DNA from 3 places in the Macrococcus epidermidis genome. Region 3 is predicted to be linked to each of the others. Evidence: predicted binding sites of a transcription regulator. Region 3 holds the regulator's gene; each other region holds the start of a gene.
The links. Region 3 encodes CtsR, which represses protease genes until heat stress. Its sites were predicted from a motif close to ATGGTCAATAAAGGTCAAACA; they were not measured.
Positions count from the first base shown of each region.

Region 1: the regulator CtsR is predicted to act here: its motif matches at 1,321-1,341, upstream of clpB (ATP-dependent chaperone ClpB).
Region 2: the regulator CtsR is predicted to act here: its motif matches at 1,354-1,374, upstream of KFV12_RS05690 (ATP-dependent Clp protease ATP-binding subunit).

Region 1 covers NZ_CP073819.1:836,014-839,312, reverse strand. Annotated here, with positions in the region: gene clpB (ATP-dependent chaperone ClpB) at 1-1,303, opposite strand, end outside; gene KFV12_RS04520 (Crp/Fnr family transcriptional regulator) at 1,479-2,174, shown strand; gene KFV12_RS04515 (metal-sulfur cluster assembly factor) at 2,203-2,511, opposite strand; gene KFV12_RS04510 (Cof-type HAD-IIB family hydrolase) at 2,608-3,299, shown strand, end outside.
Region 2 covers NZ_CP073819.1:1,070,619-1,073,917, forward strand. Annotated here, with positions in the region: gene KFV12_RS05685 (transglycosylase family protein) at 89-784, opposite strand; gene KFV12_RS05690 (ATP-dependent Clp protease ATP-binding subunit) at 1,450-3,299, shown strand, end outside.
Region 3 covers NZ_CP073819.1:2,375,681-2,378,979, forward strand. Annotated here, with positions in the region: gene KFV12_RS12650 (ATP-dependent Clp protease ATP-binding subunit) at 1-84, opposite strand, end outside; gene KFV12_RS12655 (protein arginine kinase) at 97-1,107, opposite strand; gene KFV12_RS12660 (UvrB/UvrC motif-containing protein) at 1,097-1,489, opposite strand; gene KFV12_RS12665 (CtsR family transcriptional regulator) at 1,501-1,962, opposite strand; gene KFV12_RS12670 (NupC/NupG family nucleoside CNT transporter) at 2,148-3,299, shown strand, end outside.

The DNA.
Region 1 (3,299 bases), 940 kb from region 3:
TCTTACTATCTGTTTCATTTTTCAATGCTTTTTCTTCAATCTCGAGTTGTAATACACGACGATTCACAGCATCTAGCTCTGTAGGATTAGAACCCATTTCCGTACGAATCGTAGCACATGCCTGGTCTACAAGGTCGATCGCTTTGTCTGGTAGAAATCTATCTGTAATATAACGGTCTGATAATTCTGCTGCTGCAACAAGTGCTGTATCCTGAATTCTTACTCCATGATGCACTTCATAACGTTCCTTTAAACCACGTAAAATTGAGATCGTATCTTCTAAATCAGGTTCAGCTACATTTACTTTCTGGAAGCGACGTTCTAAAGCTGAGTCCTTTTCAATATATTGTCGGTATTCATTTAAAGTTGTTGCACCGATACAATGTAACTCACCACGCGCGAGCATTGGCTTTAACATATTACCTGCATCCATGGCACCATCTGTTTTACCTGCGCCGACTAACATATGGATTTCGTCGATGAATAATAAAATTTTACCATCTGATTCTTTAACTTCTTTTAGCACTGCTTTTAAACGTTCTTCAAACTCACCACGGAATTTTGCGCCTGCAACAAGTGCTGATAAATCAAGTTCAAATATCGTTTTATCCAGTAATGCATCAGGTACATCTTTTTTTACAATACGTTGCGCTAATCCTTCAACAATTGCTGTTTTACCTACACCTGGTTCACCAATTAAAATCGGATTATTTTTTGTTTTACGGCTTAATATACGAATCGTATTACGCACTTCTTCATCGCGTCCGATAACCGGATCCATTTTTCCGTTTCTTACTTCTTCTACTAAATCACGTCCATATTTCTTTAATACTTCATATTGAACTTCCGGATTTTGTGTCGTCACGTGGTTTCCTCCTCTAATCTGATTTATGATTTCAAATACTACTTCAGCTTTATTACCAACAAATGATCTTGTAGGTGCATGTGTTTCAATTGCAGCTAATATAATATGTTCTACAGAAATATAATGATCATCCATTTCATTCATCTTTTTTTCTGCTGCATTCAGTAGCTGATTAATGCCATTGCTTAAATATTGTCCATACTGGACATTACCCTCTACTCGGGGCATTTTAGTTAATGCCTCATTTAAAATGCTCTCATATGCTTTTATATCTAAATTACTGCGTTCAAATATAGTATTTAACATGCTGTCACTTTGTATTACAAAATGTTTCATTAGATTTTCTACTTCTATCGTTTGAAGTTTTTCTTCTACTGCGTCATTTTGAGCAAATTCTAAGGCAGCCTGTACGTTATATGTCATCTTATCTATATTCATCAAATCACCTCATCAATAGTTTGACTATCTTTGACTATAATAATATTATAAAACCAATTCACAGAAAAAACAAATTATCCACCTTGTATCTAACACAAAGTATTATTTTTATAAGAAATCATTATTTCTTGTATGATATAATATATTCAATCTAATAAAGATACGGGTGATACAAATGGTACATACTGAATACCATGAAGCAATAAGTATAATCAATTACATAACTGAAGAAGGTAAGCTTGAGACATATGAACAAAATCAATATATTTATCAGGCAGAGGATCCTGCGAATGCAATATATGTCATTAAAAGCGGTAATGTAGTTATTCATCGTGTATTAGAAGATGGAAAAGAATTTTCAATGAAATTACTAGGTCCAAGAAATATCTTTGGTTCTACAACTTTATTTTGCGGATTAAAAAAACATTCATTATTCGCTAAAACAAAGACAAAAGTTTCTGTTTATAAGATGGATATCGAACAGTTTGAAAATGCTATATTAAATGACGAAGTGTTAAACTATGAATGGTTATTGTGGATTCAAAATGAGAACGCAAAGCAGGAATATAAATTAAGAGATTTATACACGTTAGGTAAAAAAGGTGCAGTGTACTCTACACTAATAAGATTATCAAATACCTATGGTACTTCAACTGAAGACGGCATCCAGCTTAATATTGATATGACGAATAATGAGTTAGCTAACTTTGGCGGTACAACACGTGAAGGAGTCAACCGAATTATCAGCGATTTGAAGTCTAAAAATATCATAGCGACACAAGGTAAAAGGATTACGATAAAAAATATTGACTATCTTAAAGATCAGATTAATTGTGAAAATTGTCCGATTAATATTTGCAAAATGGAATAAAAACAGAGACATGAAAATGTCTCTGTTTTTAGCTTACACCTAATGCTATCTTAGCGTAACGGCTCATCATGTCTTTTGACCACACTGGATTCCAGACGATATTTACTTCAACATCTTTTACTTCTGGTAATTCTCCTAGTGCAGTTTTAACCTGATCGATAATTTGTGGGCCCATCGGACATCCCATTGATGTTAATGTCATATCTACATTGACTAATCCATCATCATCCATATCTACGTGATAAACTAGTCCTAAATTTACGATATCTATACCTAATTCTGGGTCGATAACATTCTCTAATGCACCCATAATACTATCTTTCATTGCTTCTTCCATTTATATCACCTCATTATTTGTTATAATCTAAATATAACAAATATCAAACTTATTTCAAATTAATAAATTTTCATACTGATTAAAGGAGTTTTTACTTTGGAACAACATCTCATTTGCCTCGATTTAGATGGTACACTACTCAATAACAATCAACAGATAACGCCTTATACAAAAGAAATCATTAAGAAAGTACAAGCGTTAGGTCATCAGTTTATGATTTCAACAGGACGACCATATCGTGCAAGTCAGATCTATTATACAGAGCTTGGACTGACAACACCGATCGTTAATTTTAACGGTGCTTTCGTTCACCATCCTACCGACATGAAATTTGAAACTTTCCATCAGCCTCTAGACTATAAAGTGGCACGTGAAATATTCGAAAAAATTCCCCATTTAAATATTCAAAATATCGTTGCAGAGGTAAAAGATCATGTTTATCTTCATTATCATGACGAATATTTATTTGAAGGATTTAGTATGGGTAACCCGCTAATTGAAGTCGGCAATCTTTTAGATAGCATTAAAGAACCACCAACATCAATTCTCATTCAGGCAGAAGAGAAAGAAATACCAAATATTTATCAACATCTGGATGATGTTTATGCTGAGCACTTAGAACATAGACGATGGGGTGCTCCTTTCCCGGTTATTGAAATCGTCAAAAAAGGTATCAATAAAGCTGTCGGTGTTCAAATTGCATTAGATTATCTTAACATTAAAAGAGAAAATACGATCGCTTTCGGTGACGAAGATAATGATCATGAAATGATTCAGTTTGTGAATAC
Region 2 (3,299 bases), 1.2 Mb from region 3:
ACAATTCATTACAATGCCGAAATGTTTTTGTAATATAAAAAGCGAAGAATGCACTACAGAGCATCCTTCGCATGTAATAATTTAAATATTAAGCTGTAACCCAGTTTTGTGCACCGTACTCATTATATAATTTTACGGCAGCTGCATCTTGAACCGATTCCGGTGCTGAAGCTGGTGATTTACCTTTCCATTCTGCCGGAGCAACAGTATCCCATGTACTTTGTAAAAATTGATATTTACCTGCTGCACCTGAAGTAGGGTTGATCGCACGGATATTACCACCTGATTCGCGTTGTGCAATTAACTGTAAATGTGCATTGACACTTACATTTGATGTTGACGTTTGTGAAACAGGAGCTTTATAAGTGCTTTGTTGAACCGGTGCTTTTTGTTGAACTGGTGCTTGATAAGCTGTATGTTGAATTGGTGTATGTTCTTTAACATTGTCAAATTGTTGTACGGTTTTTGGTTGGGTAAATGTATGATTTACAACCGTGTCTGCTGCACCCGTGTATTTATATTCCCAAGTCCAGTAAATGCCATCTGATTCAAAGTTATAAGAATATCCATCTTTATTAAATGAATAATTGTATGCTCCAGCGTGTACTGGGCGTTCATTTAATGTTTCAGAATTGTTTCTTGCTAGGTTTGCAAGTTCATTGAAATCCACTTTAACAGCTTGTGTCGTTTCTGATGCTTGTGCTTCGTTTGAACCGTTTACTCCTGATAATCCTGTTACACCTAATGCTAATGCTAATGATGAAGTTAATAATGCTTTTTTCATAATATATAATCCTCCAGTAATTTAAAAATTTTATGTCTCTTGTCCAGCTATGTCGAAATTGATGTGTATTTCGACAAGAAGAAACGATTAAAAAATATATTTTTATAAGTTACAGATATAAGAATAATTTTTTATTCTGCATATAAACTGCAATATAAAGTTTATTTTCTGTAACGGTACATATTAGACCATATATATTCTTTGAGTTCAAAAATTTTGAGTAAGAAAAGGTTAATTCTATTCATATTGCTTACATTTTATGTAAAAAATATATAGTGTTTTTATTATCATTGATGATGATTAAATATAGGAGATGAAAGGGATGAAATATATATATATATTTTGCAACGAATATGTTTGTCAAAAAATGGTCACAAATAAAAATTTTTTATAAGAATCATATACTTCTGATTTATTTATCGCATTTTGCAAATAAAAATTGAGGTTTAATAACACTATATTAATTTGAGTTTCTTCTATTATAATTGTTGATTATTATTTGCTGCTGGTTTAATAAGAAGTATTTAATGAAATAAAATAAAAACAAAGGTCAAATAAAGTCAAAATAATGTTTGACCTTCTTTGACCAAATTGGTATAATAAGATTATCAAAGGAACATAATACCCTTTGTAGCCATACTTACAACTAAATAGGAGTGATTTTTATGAATAACGGAATTTTTGACAGTAACTTTGATAAAATGTTCAACAGCATGTTCAATGAATTAGGACAAGGTCAAGTGAAGCGCAAATTTTATATTAATGGGCATGAAGTAACACCTGAAGCAATTCAAAATATACAAAATAACCAATTTAATGATAATCAGACACAACAATTAAAACATCAAAATAACAATGTGCAGGGTGAGTTTTTATCAAAGATTGGTAGAAATTTAACTGAAGAAGCACGTAATGGAAAACTAGATCCAGTGATTGGACGTTCAAAAGAAATACGTAATACAGCAGAAGTATTAAGTAGAAGAATAAAGAATAATCCAATCTTAGTTGGTGAAGCAGGGGTGGGTAAGACTGCGATTGTCGAAGGTTTAGCTCAAGCTATTATTGGCGGAGATGTACCACAGGCAATTAAAGATAAAGAAATTATTTCAATAGATATTTCTGCGCTTGAAGCAGGGACACAATATCGTGGTGCTTTTGAAGAAAATGTTCAAAAGTTAATTAATGAAGTGAAAGCACATGATAATATCGTATTATTCTTAGATGAGATTCATCAAATGATCGGTAGCGGAGCAACAGGTGCTGATTCTGGTAGTAAAGGCTTATCTGATATTTTAAAACCAGCATTAAGCAGAGGAGATATTACAATCATCGGTGCTACTACTCAAGATGAGTATCGTAATAATATATTAAAAGATCCAGCTTTATCTCGTCGATTTAATGAAGTTGTCGTGAATGAGCCAACTGCAGAGGATACAATCGCAATATTGGAAGGTATAAAAGAACAATATGAACAACATCATGCAGTAGAAATACCCGATAATGTGATCAAAGCTTGTGTAGATTTATCGATTCAATATATCCCGCAAAGATTATTACCGGATAAAGCGATAGATTTACTGGATATCACTGCAGCACATGTTTCTTCTAATCATACAGTTGTTGATACTGTTCAATCAGAAAAACAAATCGACCAGCTTGAACAAGATAAATTAAAAGCAGTAGATAGAGAAGATTATGAACAGGCAAATGCACTACAAATGGAGATTAAATCAATAAAGGATAGTATAGAGGAAAGCGTCGAAACAAACACGTTAACAGTTGATGATGTAGCAGGCACAGTTGAGAGATTAACTGGAATTCCTGTTTCGCAGATGGATAGTAACGATCTTGAACGCCTGAAAAATATTAAAGATAGATTATCAGAAAAAATTATCGGTCAAGATGAAGCGGTACAAGCGGTGGCAAAAGCAATCCGTAGAAATCGTGCTGGATTTGACGAAGGTAACCGACCGATCGGTAGCTTCTTGTTTGTTGGTCCGACTGGCGTCGGTAAAACAGAACTCGCAAAACAGTTAGCTGTTGATTTATTTGGTCATAAAGAAGCATTAATTCGTCTGGACATGAGTGAATATAGTGATTTAACAGCTGTTTCTAAAATGATCGGTACTACTGCTGGTTACGTGGGATACGATGATAACTCAAATACATTAACAGAACGTGTTCGCCGTAATCCTTATTCAGTGATTCTGTTCGATGAAATTGAAAAAGCAAATCCACAAATATTAACATTGTTATTACAAGTATTAGATGATGGAAAATTGACTGATGGTCAAGGTAATGTAATCAACTTTAAAAACACGATTATCATTGCTACAAGTAATGCAGGATTTAGTTTGGACAGTAAGAAGTCGGAAGGCACTGACATTATGGCAATCATTAAAGATTATTTCAGACCTGAATTCTTAAATCGATTTAATGGTATTATAGAATTTAAACCTTTAAATAAAGCAAGTTTACTTCAAATTGTTGATCTTATGTTAGATGATGTTAAACG
Region 3 (3,299 bases):
AATATTATTATGATTTAAACGAATCGCTTCTTCTTGTGCATGTGCTAACACGCGCTGCGCTCTTTCAGTTAATCTACCAAACATATTTTATCCTCCTTACAAATGCTCTCGTAGCATTTGTGCTCTTTTTTCATCTATTTGTTTATTTTCTGGATACAATTTATCAATAAATGGTGCCTGTATAGCAACCATCAGTTCATTAAACCTAAATGGTGTATCTTTTATGATGCCCATATCAATACCCAGTTTAATCTCACTTAATCTAAGACTCGCTTCTTCTACAGAAATTTTATGACTATACTTGAGTATCCCTAAGCTTCTGTAGATTCTATCTACTGTATCGACATGGTCATAATTATTCATACGCTTACGCATATTGATTTCTTCTTCAATAATTTGTTCAACAACCTGCGTTAGATCATCGATGATACTTTCTTCTGATTTACCGAGCGTCAACTGATTTGACACTTGATACACATGTCCTAAAGCTTGTGTACCTTCCCCATAAATACCACGAATCGTAAATCCAAACCGATTAATCGTTTGTGCGATTCGCGACATACGTTTCATTATAGAAAGCCCCGGCAGATGTAGCATAACACTTGCGCGTAAACCTGTTCCAATATTTGTTGGACATGTTGTGAGATAACCGTAGTGCTCATCATAAGAAATCATAAGTTTTTCATCAAGTTTTTTGTCTATAGTGCGTGCTCTTTCATATAAATGGTGCAGTGATAAATCATGTCCTAAAACTTGTATACGAATATGATCTTCTTCGTTAACCATGATACTTTCTGATTCATCTTCATTGATTAATACTGCACCGTGTTTCGTATCCATCAATTCTTTGCTGATCAAATGTTTAACAACCAGCATTTGGCGCTCTTTCATCGGTGTTTCAGCCATCTTTATTAGTTCGTAATCCTCCGTTAATACATTCGATACTTCTTCAATTACTTTATCAGCAGTATCTTCAGCAAACATCATCGGATGAACGAAATTTTCCAGATTACGTGCGAGTCTGATACGTGAACTTAAGATAACGGCAGGTTCATCAGCTGTCTGCATCCAGTCACTTAATATATTCTGAAGATGTTTATTCAGCATGTGTATCTCCACCTTCCTTAAGTGCACGAATTTCATCACGCACACCAACCGCTTCTTCAAACGCTTGTTTTTCTACTAATGTTTGTAATTTCTCTTCCAGTGCTTCTATCTTTTTCTTCAGTGCAATCTTTTCTTGTGATTTATGTGGTGTTACACCAATATGCTGTAAATTACCGGCTTGCACACGTTCAATGACTTGCGGTACATAATCACTAAAAGTGTTATAACATTCATGACAACCAAATTTGCCGATGTGTAATGCTTCTCTTAAAGTCAGTCCACAATTTGGACACTTGTTAGGTGTATGGGCTGCTTGAAACTCACCACTATTTAACAAGTGTTTGAGTAACTGATTCATTGAAAATTCTTCTTCGTATGGCATACAATCTCTCCTTAGTTATAATGAATGATATTCAGCACATTTTGTAAAATGTTAGCGCGTATATAATCACGATAAGGTACATCTACCATTAAAACATCACGATGAATCGTACCAAGTATAATCTTTTTCTCGCGCTCATTAATCAATTCATTTTGGTGTAAACCTTCTATAATACGTTCTGCATTTTGTTGTGAAATCTGTTTACCCGTTAATTCCATTAAATGCTCAATAAATGCCGCCTTATTATTTGATTCAATCTTTGTGATACGAATATATCCTCCGCCACCACGTTTACTTTCAATCTGATAGCCGTGTTCATTCGTAAAGCGCGTTTTAATGACATAGTTCAACTGTGATGGAACGCAATCAAACTTTTCAGCAATATGTGCACGTTTAATTACGACAACATCATCCTGCGCTTCTTCGAGTAACTGTTTTAAATATTGTTCAATTATATCTGACATATTGTGCATGACATCACCCACCTTTGACCTTCTTTGACTTAATTATATTTAATCCTACTTTGTTAATCAAATAATTTGTTTGACCTTTTTTGATGAACAAATTTTCATAATAAGTTGAAAAATTGTTTAGCGCTTTCATTCGTTGTGTAGTATGATATCTATAGTATAAAAAATATGACTAAAGGAGAGATTTCATGAATTATATTATCGGTATCGTCGGTCTTGTTGTCTTCTTGTTACTTGCGTGGGTTATGAGTTCAGATAAAAAGAGTGTGCGTTGGCAATATATCGGTATCATGATGGCCATTCAGTTTCTACTTGCTTTTCTTTTACTTAAAACTTCAGGTGGAATCAAATTAGTAGAAGCATTAGCTACTGGTTTTGGTTATTTACTAGGCTATGCAGAACAAGGTGTCAACTTCGTATTTGGTGGTCTGGAAAATCCAGCTGTCGGTAAAGTACCTGCTGCTTCAACTTTCTTTATGGATGTATTATTACCGATCACATTTATTTCAGCTTTAATCGGAATCTTACAATACTTAAAAATCTTACCATTCATTATTAAATATTTAGGGTGGTTGATTTCTAAAGTAAACGGTATGGGGAAATTAGAATCATTTAATGCAGTAGCTGCAGCAATTTTAGGTCAATCAGAAGTATTCATTTCTATTAAGAAACAATTACCTTTTATTCCAAAGCACCGTTTATATACGTTGACTGCTTCAGCAATGAGTACGGTATCACTATCTATCGTCGGGGCATATTTTACGATGATTGAACCTAAATATGTCGTAACAGCTATTATCTTAAACTTATTTGGCGGTTTTATCATTGCTTCAATCATTAACCCTTACGTTGTTTCAGCAGAAGAAGAAAATGCTGTAATTATGGGGACAAATACGGATGAAAAGAAACAATCATTCTTTGAAATGTTAGGAGAATATATTTTAGATGGGTTTAAGGTTGCGGTAATTGTTGCTGCAATGTTAATCGGATATATCGCTTTAATCGCGATGCTTAATGGTATCGTTGATGCATTTACACCTGGTGACGTCAACTTCCAGACTATTCTAGGTTATGTGTTTGCACCACTTGCATTCTTAACAGGTATTGCTTGGGATGATGCAGTGCGAGCAGGATCGATTATGGCGACGAAACTTGTATCGAATGAGTTTGTTGCTATGTTAGACGTTCAGTCAATCGTTAAAGGTAATACCGGCGAATTATCAGAACGTGCAATTGGTATCGTATCAGTATTCTTAGTATCATTTGCGAACTTCTCTTCTATCGGTATTATTGCAGGGGCAATCAAATCATTGAACAATGAACAAGGTGATGTCGTTGCT